Regions from separate parts of the Paenibacillus kribbensis genome, predicted to be linked through region 1. Evidence: a T-box and tRNA genes for the amino acid it is inferred to sense, from the RefSeq annotation. Region 1 holds a T-box; the other holds one or more tRNA genes.
What was found. The T-box of region 1 lies ahead of tyrS (tyrosine--tRNA ligase). A T-box ahead of a tRNA ligase gene usually reads a tRNA of that ligase, here a tRNA-Tyr.
Positions count from the first base shown of each region.

Region 2: it has a tRNA-Tyr gene. The T-box ahead of tyrS (tyrosine--tRNA ligase) is inferred to sense a tRNA for this amino acid. The anticodon was not compared.

Region 1 is NZ_CP020028.1:2,113,886-2,119,399, reverse strand. It holds gene rpsD (30S ribosomal protein S4) at 166-765, shown strand; gene B4V02_RS09480 (AraC family transcriptional regulator) at 844-1,713, opposite strand; gene tyrS (tyrosine--tRNA ligase) at 1,917-3,170, opposite strand; T-box leader at 3,238-3,505, opposite strand; gene B4V02_RS09470 (penicillin-binding protein 1A) at 3,641-5,514, shown strand, end outside.
Region 2 is NZ_CP020028.1:5,196,178-5,201,691, forward strand. It holds gene B4V02_RS23130 (response regulator) at 132-785, shown strand; gene B4V02_RS23135 (PAS domain-containing sensor histidine kinase) at 778-1,881, shown strand; tRNA gene B4V02_RS23140 (tRNA-Gly) at 2,079-2,149, opposite strand; tRNA gene B4V02_RS23145 (tRNA-Pro) at 2,159-2,232, opposite strand; tRNA gene B4V02_RS23150 (tRNA-Arg) at 2,255-2,331, opposite strand; tRNA gene B4V02_RS23155 (tRNA-Cys) at 2,357-2,428, opposite strand; tRNA gene B4V02_RS23160 (tRNA-Gly) at 2,439-2,513, opposite strand; tRNA gene B4V02_RS23165 (tRNA-Leu) at 2,520-2,607, opposite strand; tRNA gene B4V02_RS23170 (tRNA-Lys) at 2,622-2,697, opposite strand; tRNA gene B4V02_RS23175 (tRNA-Gln) at 2,702-2,776, opposite strand; tRNA gene B4V02_RS23180 (tRNA-His) at 2,792-2,864, opposite strand; tRNA gene B4V02_RS23185 (tRNA-Tyr) at 2,884-2,969, opposite strand; tRNA gene B4V02_RS23190 (tRNA-Thr) at 2,974-3,049, opposite strand; tRNA gene B4V02_RS23195 (tRNA-Phe) at 3,075-3,147, opposite strand; tRNA gene B4V02_RS23200 (tRNA-Asp) at 3,184-3,260, opposite strand; tRNA gene B4V02_RS23205 (tRNA-Met) at 3,286-3,359, opposite strand; tRNA gene B4V02_RS23210 (tRNA-Val) at 3,392-3,467, opposite strand; tRNA gene B4V02_RS23215 (tRNA-Glu) at 3,474-3,545, opposite strand; tRNA gene B4V02_RS23220 (tRNA-Ser) at 3,577-3,668, opposite strand; tRNA gene B4V02_RS23225 (tRNA-Met) at 3,672-3,745, opposite strand; tRNA gene B4V02_RS23230 (tRNA-Asn) at 3,780-3,855, opposite strand; tRNA gene B4V02_RS23235 (tRNA-Ala) at 3,860-3,935, opposite strand; tRNA gene B4V02_RS23240 (tRNA-Ile) at 3,960-4,036, opposite strand; rRNA gene rrf (5S ribosomal RNA) at 4,073-4,189, opposite strand; rRNA gene B4V02_RS23250 (23S ribosomal RNA) at 4,343-5,514, opposite strand, start outside.

The DNA of each region.
Region 1 (5,514 bases):
TTGGGCGTAACAGTTTGTGTCACCCTCATCTTTTTTGTTGCTGACAGGACAGCGGCTGAACTTTTCTGTCAGTAGTGCGTCTCACCTTGATTGGTAGCGCCGAACAAATTGGAGCGCAAAGAGAGCCCCAACTCAAATTTTAATTATGAAGGAGTTAACTCTATAATGGCACGTTACACTGGTCCTAAATTTAAATTAAGCCGTCGTCTCGGTATTTCCCTGAGCGGCACAGGTAAAGAATTGAAACGCCCTTTCCCTCCGGGACAACATGGTGCAAACCAACGGAGAAAAATCAGTAACTACGGTATGCAGCTTCAAGAGAAACAAAAGCTGCGCCACATGTACGGCTTGGGTGAAAAACAATTCCGTACCCTGTTCAACAAAGCTCAACACATGCACGGTATCGCTGGTGAAAACTTCATGTTCTTGCTGGAAAGCCGCCTGGACAACCTCGTGTTCCGTCTTGGCTTTGCTAACTCCCGTGCAGGCGCACGTCAATTGGTAGCTCACGGTCACGTTACTGTGAACGGTAAAAAAGTTGACATCGCTTCTTACCAAGTAAGCCCTGGCGACGTGATCGGTCTTCGTGAAAGAAGTCGTTCCCTGTCTTCCATTAAAGAAGCTTTGGAAAACCGCAACCACTTGGCTGCTTACTTGGAGTACAATGACGCTGCTCTGGAAGGTAAATACATTCGTTTGCCTGAGCGTGGCGAATTGTCTCAAGATATCGACGAAAAACAAATCGTCGAATTCTACAACCGCTAATCCTTGCATTAGCACCGAAAAGCACCCGAACAAAGTTCGGGTGCTTTTTGTATTCCCCATGCGTCTAGTCTGCGGCTTTTATTCAATGGGGATATACACCTTGATGCTCAAATGATCAGGAAAGGAAGAATTCATCACATCCGTAATTTCAAAATCAGGCCCCTCCCTCCGTTCAAAATTAGAATTGGGAAGCCATATGCCGTAGATGAAATCTCGTACATCCTGAACTCGTCCATTTGAGCCTGAAGCGTCAAATTCGGCATACTTCCCCGCAGGAATCTCCATATATATGAAACCCTCTGCCAGCTCATTCGATTCTTTCCCAACTGCCTCGCCCACCACAAATGAAAATGCACCGTCGTCTTCAAAACGACAAGCAATCCCATATGACATTCCCGGTGCGATTTTGTTCGGAATACACATAAAATATTCATTGGCCCCAAAGTGATCATAGAATCCCGGGATTTCTTTATAATGTTGCTCATTGTTTAGATTTGTTTTATATTCATGCCCTATGATTTTAATCGTTTCGAGTTGCCGCATCACTGGCTTCTTCATATCCAAATCTCCCTTCGTGTTTTTTTGATAATCCAGAAAATTGATCTTGCTTTGCCCGGGGAGCTCAATATCACTGTCGCGATATTTCCCAGGGGTGATACCAAAACTCTTTTCAAAAGCACGGGTAAATGCTTCTTGCGAGTTATACTGATACTCAATAGCGATGTCTAATACCTTTTGACTGGATTGTTTCAGCCTTGCAGCCGCCTCGGACAATCTCCTCCTTCTTATATATTGTTGAACCGTAAAGCCCGAAATGGCCTGAAAAACCCGCTGGAAATGAAAGGCTGAAAAGCAAGCTTGTGAAGCAACCTCAGTAATGTTCAGATCCTCCCGCAGATTCAATTCAATAAATTCAATCGCACACTGAATTCGTTTAAAATAGTCCATACAAACCTTCCCCGCACTTGTTATTGTTTTGGTTATTTCCCTACACGAAAATTGTGCAAGCCCACGCAATCCATTATGAACAATCCTGCGCCTGCTTGTTTGATTATTTGTGCTAAGTTTACCACGGCCTTTCACTCGGCAAAAATAAAAAGCAACGCAGAGATGCTATACCGATCTCAGCGCTGCTTGTAAATGGATTTGAATTATCCGAGCTTGATTTTAGCAAATTTTCGTTTACCTACCTGAACAATGTCGCCTTCCTTCGGCGTGTATGCTTCGTTCACATCGGTCCACTTCTCTTCATTAATTTTGACCGAACCCTGCTGGATACTACGTTTTGCTTCACCATTAGATGCCGCAAAGCCCAGATGAGTCAGCAGCTGGATCACACGAATTCCGCCTTCTTCCAATTGATCAGCCGTCAAGGTGAACTCTTCGATATCATCAGGCAGCGCACGTTGCTGGAATACAGTCACAAAATGCTGCTTGGCTGCTTCCGCCGCTTCCTCACCATGGTACATGCGTACCAGCGTTCCGGCCAGCTTCATTTTAGCATCACGCGGATGCACGGAACCATCCTGCACGCCTGTTGCCAGCTCCGCAAGCTCCTCATTGTTGATATCCGTTGCAAGCTCAAAATATTTCAGCATAAGCTCATCAGGAACGGACATCGATTTCCCGTATATTTCGTTCGGTTCCTCATCAACACCAATATAGTTCCCCAAACTTTTACTCATCTTCTGCACGCCATCCAGTCCTTCAAGCAGTGGCAGCATGATGGTCGCCTGCGGCTCTACACCGTATTCTTTTTGCAGAGTTCTGCCCATCAGCAGGTTGAACTTTTGATCCGTTCCTCCCAGCTCAATATCGCTTTTCAGAGCTACCGAATCCATGCCCTGCATCAGAGGGTAGAAGAACTCGTGAATGCTGATTGGCAAGCCGTTTTGGTATCTTTTTGTAAAATCATCCCGCTCCAGCATGCGGGCAACAGTGACCTTGGCGGACAAGGTTACCACATCAGCAAAAGACATCGGTCCCAACCATTCGGAATTGTAGTATACCTTTGTTTTATCAGGATCAAGAATTTTAAAAATTTGTTCCTTATACGTTTGCGCGTTACGCTGTACATCTTCTTCAGTCAGTTGCTTCCGGGTTTCCGATTTGCCTGTTGGATCACCGATTCTCCCTGTAAAATCTCCAATAATCAGCTGCACATGATGCCCCAGTTCCTGAAACTGGCGCAGTTTGTGCATAACAACCGTGTGTCCGATGTGAATATCAGGTGCAGACGGATCAAGACCCAGCTTGATTTTGAGCGGCTCACCGCTTACCACTGACTTGATAACCTTGCGCTTCAGCTCATCCTCTGGCACAATTTCCGCCACTCCCCGCTGAATCACATCAAGTTGTCGCTCTACCTCTGCCTGTTGCTCAGGCTTCAATTCTTCCCATTTCATCCTGTATTCCTCCTATTTTATGATCCAAATATTACCATATTAAACAAACCAAAAAGCCCCTTTCATCCCAAGGGACGAGAAGGAGCTGCTCGCGTTACCACCCTAATTAAAGAAACGTATGCCAAAACAAGCGTTTCTTTCACTTCATTTCTATAACGGGTCTACACCCGGTACTGGATTACTATCGTCGTCTTCGCAAATCTGCAAAGGCAATGCCATTCATCCAGACAGCTCCAGACGGTAATTCAAAGATGGGACGCTACCGATTCACACCATCCATCGGCTCTCTGCACAACGTGATTCCACCTTCTACTGAAGTCTTTCTCTGCTTTTCACGATATTTACTTTGTCCTATTTATAACATACTGCTTTTGTGTAGTCAACGACACCAAAAGACAGGCTTTTTAGCATATGGGTTCATTTTGTAATTTTATGCTATAATAATGGCTGTTAAAAAGGAGGAAGACTTAATGGTTGAAGAAAAAAACAACGTATCAGAGCCAAAGCCTTCCCGCTTAAGGACAACCATGCGAAGGCTCGGCCGTGTCATAAAGTGGGTCATCATCATCGGTTGTATGGGGGTACTGTTCGCAGGAGGAGCAGCCGCCGGCTATATAGCCTCTATTGTCAAAAACGAGCCAGTGCGTTCCAGATCCATGATTGAACAGGAAGTAAATAAGAATGCAATAACGGGCTTTGCTTATTTCAATGACGGCTCTCCCATCGGACAGCTCCGGACAGAGGAAGATCGGCGGCCCGTCACGTTTAAGGAGATTCCGCAACTCGTCATTGACGCAGTCATTGCTATTGAGGATAACCATTTTTACGAGCACAAAGGTGTCGATCTGTCAGGAACGCTGCGCGCTGTAAAACAAAAAGCGCTGCATGAGTCTGTACAAACCGGGGGGAGCACCCTGACTCAACAGCTTGCGCGTCGTGTTTTTCTGAATCTTGATCGCACAGATGATCGCAAGGTCAAGGAAATTCTGCTGTCTCTGCGCCTTGAGCGCTTTCTGAGCAAGCAGCAAATTATTACAGCCTATCTCAACAAAGTACCTTTTGGAAACGGCTCAAGCGGTTACAACGTCTTTGGCATCAAAGCAGCCGCCAAGGGTATTTTTAACGAAAATGATCTAAATAAGCTCAATGTGGCACAGGCCGCCTATCTGGCAGGACTGCCGCAGCTTCCTTCTTCTTATTCTGCTTTCAACGGTAAGGGCGAGTTTAATGAGTCCGGCTTTAAAAGGGCAATAAATCGTCAACATCTGGTGCTCAGTCGAATGCTCGAAGAAAATAAAATCAATAAAGCTCAGTATGATGAAGCAATGGCTTTTGATATTAAAAAATCTCTTGCACCTCGTACTGTAAAAGCTTATAACACCTATCCATACCTTATGATGGAAACAGAACGGCAAGCTGCGCAGGCACTGATGTCCGTCACGAATCCGGGCCAGGCGGCCAATGCTGGTGCAGATGCCAAGACCAAGGATGATAACGATTTGCTCAAAGAGGCCGAACAACAGCTTCGCACGGGTGGCTATATGGTCTACACCACCATTGATAAGAGCGTATACAAATCCATGCGCCAAATTGCAGAAAATAAAAACAACTTCTCTGCCACCAGTAAAACCAAGGGTGATGAGCAAGCAGCGGCCATTTTGATTCAGCATAAAACAGGCGCGATTCTCGGGATGATGGAAGGCCGGGACTTCCAAAAGGAACAGATGAATTATGCTACTCAGATGGTGCGTCAGCCGGGATCAGCGATGAAGCCCATTGCCGCCTATCTTCCTGCATTGGAAAGTGGTCTTGTGCAGCCCGGCAGCATCGTGGACGACGCTCCTATTATTTTGAAAGATGGCAGCAACGGATATCATATTCCGAAAAATGCGAACAACCGCTATCAAGGATTGGTTACAGCACGTTATGCACTGAATCAATCGCTAAACACAATAGCGCTCAAGCTGTTTAACGAAAAAGTAGGTATTAGCAAGGCTTGGGCTTTCGCCAAAAAGTTGGGCATTACCACCCTGGAACCGAGTGATAATAACGCCCAAACGGGTGTGCTTGGCGGCTTGGCCCACGGGGTGACTGTCGAGGAGCTAACAAATGCCTACGGAGCCATTCCTAACGGCGGTGTATTTAATGACGCTTATATGATTGAAAAGATTGTGGATTCGCAAGGCAATATTGTGTACAAGCATCAGCCTAATCCTGTACAAGCCTTCACGCCGCAAACGGCCTATCTGATGACGGATATGTTGCGTACAGCAGTGTCGGAGGGTACAGGCAGACTGGTGAAGCGCAACTTCAATCAAGCTGGCAAGATTCCGATTGCCGGCAA
Region 2 (5,514 bases), 2.7 Mb from region 1:
ACTTTTATAGATAACAACAGATATTTGCTAAATATGGACATACCCAGCTGACTATATTGATTGAAATCCCTAAAATTTGCTATGATTATGACAAAACGCACGGTTTTTTTACCGTTCGAGGGGATGACAAATTGATTCGTATACTTGTAGTGGATGATCATGTTGTCGTACGTTCCGGCCTCATGGCCCTATTGGACGGCAAAAACGGCATTAAGGTGGTAGGAGATGCTGCAGACGGTGATGAGGCGATCCGCAAGGCGGTGGAGCTGCAACCCAATGTAGTGCTCATGGATTTTAGCATGCCACCTGGCAAAGACGGTCTAACAGCAACCACTGAATTAAAAAAAAAGTTGCCTGATACTGAAGTTCTTATCCTAACGATGCATGACGATGAGGAATACCTATTCCGGGCCATTCAGGCCGGGGCATCCGGATACATTTTAAAAAGTGCACCTCACGAGGAATTACTCGCAGCCATTCAGTCTGTGGCCGAAGGCAGCGCCTATTTGTACCCAAATGCGACCAAACGACTGATGAGTGAATATCTGGACAAGATCAAACAGGAAGGCATTGCCGGACCCTATGAGTCCCTTTCCGAGCGTGAAAAGGAAATTCTGTCATGGATAGCGAAAGGATATGCCAATAAGGAAATTGCCGAGCATCTGGTAATTAGCGTCAAAACCGTAGAGTCCCACAAAAGTAACCTTATGGAAAAGCTTAACCTGAAAACACGGCCTGAGTTGGTCAAATTTGCACTTAAAAAGGGGCTGCTGCACTATGAATGAATCTTCTAATCCTTTGCCGCAGCACGCTTTTGGTGAGTCGGCTGATAAGTTACTAAATGATTTGGAAGCTTATATCCCGGAGTCCCCTTTTCTCCATGAACTGCGTAACTCACTTCACCAGCTATCCAACCTGAAACTTGCATTAGATACTTCCTCCATCGTTGCTTTGACCGATCATCGTGGCATTATTCAGTACGTGAACGACAAGTTCTGTGAGATTTCGCAGTACAGTCGTGAAGAACTGATCGGTCGGGATCATCGGCTCATTAATTCAGGCTACCATACTTCCGCGTTCATGAAAAACCTGTGGACCACCATACGCTCAGGCCAGGTATGGCAAGGAGAAATACGCAATCGGGCTAAGGATAACAGCTATTACTGGGTGAATACCACAATCGTTCCGTTCATGGACGAGGAAGGCAAACCCTATCAGCACTTAGCAATCCGTAATGAGGTCACCAAGCTGAAAAAGGTCGAGGCTGAGCTTCAGACGATGATGACGCAAGTAATGCAAATTCAGGAGGAAGAACGCAAGCGTTTTTCAAGAGAATTGCATGATGGGATCGGACAAAGCTTGTTTTCTCTAATTATTCAACTAGATAGCCAACTTGCTGAACAGCCTAGTCCTGTTCTGGAAAATCTGCGTTCACAAGTGACCGACATCATTAAAGACGTCCGCGGACTAGCATGGGAACTACGTCCCTCAGTTCTGGATGATTTAGGTGTCGTACCAGCCATACGAACCTATATTGAAAACTTTTGCTCGCATTACGGTATTGAGGTCCATTTTCAGTGTAACCTACGTAAACGCCTTGATATCCGTAAGGAAATAGCTATTTATCGGATTGTACAGGAAGCATTAACGAATGTAGCCAAGTATGCAGACGTAGCAGAAGCACATGTCGACGTAGAAGATCAGGGAGAAATCATACAAGTGAGCATTTGGGATGAGGGGATCGGATTCTCTGAAGAATCCCAAGGAGAGGGCGTTGGACTGTTTAGCATGGAAGAACGGGCTAGAGGAGTAGGAGGATATATGAGCATGACCTCCGCACCAGAGCAAGGAACCTCCATCCAGCTCACCATTCCCGTGTAAAATCGGCCGTTGGATCGTAATCGGTGTATATCCGCAAACTTATTTGTGGGGTATGCACCAGATAGCGCAAATCCTCAATATTCATCATATCGTTATTTAGAAAATATAATAAAAAAAGAGAGAGCACTGTCTCCAGACAGGCTCTCTTTATTTATAAGGTGTCACCACTGAGGCAACAAGAATCCGCTATAGCAAAAAGCGGGTGATGGGAATCGAACCCACGCTACCAGCTTGGAAGGCTGGAGTTCTACCATTGAACTACACCCGCAAATCAGTATCGGGATGACACGATTTGAACATGCGACCCCCTGGTCCCAAACCAGGTGCTCTACCAAGCTGAGCTACATCCCGACATTATACATTTTTTTAGAAATGGCGCGCCCTGAGAGATTCGAACTCCCGGCCTTTTGATTCGTAGTCAAACGCTCTATCCAGCTGAGCTAAGGGCGCATATTGTAATCCATAATGAGCGTTAAGGCGCCACCCAGATTTGAACTGGGGAATGAAGCTTTTGCAGAGCTTTGCCTTACCACTTGGCTATGGCGCCGTATGGATAATGGAGCGGACGACGGGAATCGAACCCGCGACCCTCGCCTTGGCAAGGCGATGCTCTACCGCTGAGCCACGTCCGCAAAATATGGTGCGGTCGAGAGGACTCGAACCTCCACGGGGGGTTAGCCCACACGGACCTGAACCGTGCGCGTCTGCCAATTCCGCCACGACCGCAAAATAATTATAAATGGTGAGCCATGAAGGACTCGAACCTTCGACACCCTGATTAAAAGTCAGGTGCTCTACCAACTGAGCTAATGGCTCTTAATGGCTGGGGATATAGGATTTGAACCTATGCATGACGGAGTCAAAGTCCGTTGCCTTACCGCTTGGCTAATCCCCATTAATAAGAATAAAGGGCGGCCGATGGGGCTTGAACCCACGAATGCCGGAGTCACAGTCCGGTGCGTTAACCACTTCGCCACGACCGCCATATGATTAAGAAAAGACTGGTGGAGGATGATGGATTCGAACCACCGAACCCGTAAGGGAGCAGATTTACAGTCTGATGCGTTTGGCCACTTCGCTAATCCTCCAAAATGGTGCCGGCGAGAGGACTTGAACCCCCAACCTACTGATTACAAGTCAGTTGCTCTACCAATTGAGCTACACCGGCACATTACTCATTCCCACTTGAAAGGTGGCTCGGGACGGAATCGAACCGCCGACACGAGGATTTTCAGTCCTCTGCTCTACCGACTGAGCTACCGAGCCATATTATGTTGTACTACTAAATTATACATATTAGAATGGCGGAACTGACGGGATTCGAACCCGCGATCTCCTGCGTGACAGGCAGGCATGTTAGGCCTCTACACCACAGTTCCAGAGGCATTTCCATCAGGAAATTAATTGCGGGGGCAGGATTTGAACCTACGACCTTCGGGTTATGAGCCCGACGAGCTACCGAACTGCTCCACCCCGCGATAGTAAAAGGGATTTCTTTAAAAATTATTAATGGTGGAGGCTGAGGGGATCGAACCCCCGACCCTCTGCTTGTAAGGCAGATGCTCTCCCAGCTGAGCTAAGCCTCCATATTATGACCCGTAGGGGATTCGAACCCCTGTTACCTCCGTGAAAGGGAGGTGTCTTAACCCCTTGACCAACGGGCCTTACAAAATAAATTCTGAATTTTTAAAGGTGTGGCGGAGAGAGAGGGATTCGAACCCTCGCACCACTTTCGCAGTCTAACCCCTTAGCAGAGGGTCCCCTTATAGCCACTTGGGTATCTCTCCGAGTAGCGGCAGAGGGGATCGAACCCCCGACCTCACGGGTATGAACCGTACGCTCTAGCCAGCTGAGCTACGCCGCCACCTTATATATATAAGTCAAAAATATTCAAAATATGGCTCCCCGAACAGGACTCGAACCTGTGACAACTCGATTAACAGTCGAGTGCTCTACCAACTGAGCTATCAGGGAATATTGGTGGAGCCAAGCGGGATCGAACCGCTGACCTCCTGCGTGCAAGGCAGGCGCTCTCCCAGCTGAGCTATGGCCCCAATCATGTTGTATTAATTAAGAAATGGTGGGCCTTAGTGGACTCGAACCACCGACCTCACCCTTATCAGGGGTGCGCTCTAACCAGCTGAGCTAAAGGCCCTAATATTTACAGCTTTATTATCCTCTAAAGGATATCGCTTGGCGGCGTCCTACTCTCCCAGGACCCTGCGGTCCAAGTACCATCGGCGCTGGAGGGCTTAACGGTCGTGTTCGGGATGGGTACGTGTGGAACCCCTCCGCTATCGCCACCAAACATGAATTTGCCTCGCAAATTCTTCCGTATTGAAACTTGATTCATCACATATCGTGTGAATGAATTTCAATGCGCTTTTCGTATGCACTTGTACATACCTTCAAGGTGTTACACCCTGAAAACTGGATCCGAAACTCCATTGCGTCCTATCTTTAGGATAAGCCCTCGACCGATTAGTATTGGTCAGCTCCATGCATTACTGCACTTCCACCCCCAACCTATCTACCTCGTCGTCTTCAAGGGGTCTTACGTATTGGGAAATCTCATCTTGAGGGGGGCTTCACGCTTAGATGCTTTCAGCGCTTATCCCTTCCGTACATAGCTACCCAGCTGTGCTTCTGGCGAAACAACTGGTACACCAGCGGTACGTCCATCCCGGTCCTCTCGTACTAAGGACAGCTCCTCTCAAATTTCCTACGCCCACGACAGATAGGGACCGAACTGTCTCACGACGTTCTGAACCCAGCTCGCGTACCGCTTTAATGGGCGAACAGCCCAACCCTTGGGACCTACTTCAGCCCCAGGATGCGATGAGCCGACATCGAGGTGCCAAACCTCCCCGTCGATGTGGACTCTTGGGGGAGATAAGCCTGTTATCCCCAGGGTAGCTTTTATCCGTTGAGCGATGGCCCTTCCATGCGGTACCACCGGATCACTAAGCCCGACTTTCGTCCCTGCTCGACTTGTAGGTCTCGCAGTCAAGCTCCCTTCTGCCTTTGCACTCTTCGAATGATTTCCAACCATTCTGAGGGAACCTTGGGGCGCCTCCGTTACTCTTTAGGAGGCGACCGCCCCAGTCAAACTGCCCACCTGACACTGTCCTCGTACCGGCTTACGGTACCAAGTTAGAACCTAGATACGATCAGGGTGGTATCCCAAGGATGCCTCCCCTCAAGCTGGCGCTCAAGGCTCAACGGCTCCCACCTATCCTGTACAGATCGTACCCAAATTCAATATCAAGCTGCAGTAAAGCTCCATGGGGTCTTTCCGTCTTGTCGCGGGTAACCTGCATCTTCACAGGTATTAAAATTTCACCGGATCTCTCGTTGAGACAGCGCCCAAGTCGTTACGCCATTCGTGCGGGTCAGAATTTACCTGACAAGGAATTTCGCTACCTTAGGACCGTTATAGTTACGGCCGCCGTTTACTGGGGCTTCGGTTCATAGCTTCGCCCGAAGGCTTACCACTCCCCTTAACCTTCCAGCACCGGGCAGGCGTCAGCCCGTATACTTCGCCTTGCGGCTTCGCACAGACCTGTGTTTTTGCTAAACAGTCGCTTGGGCCTTTTCACTGCGGCCCCCTCGGGCTATTCACCCTACCGAGGC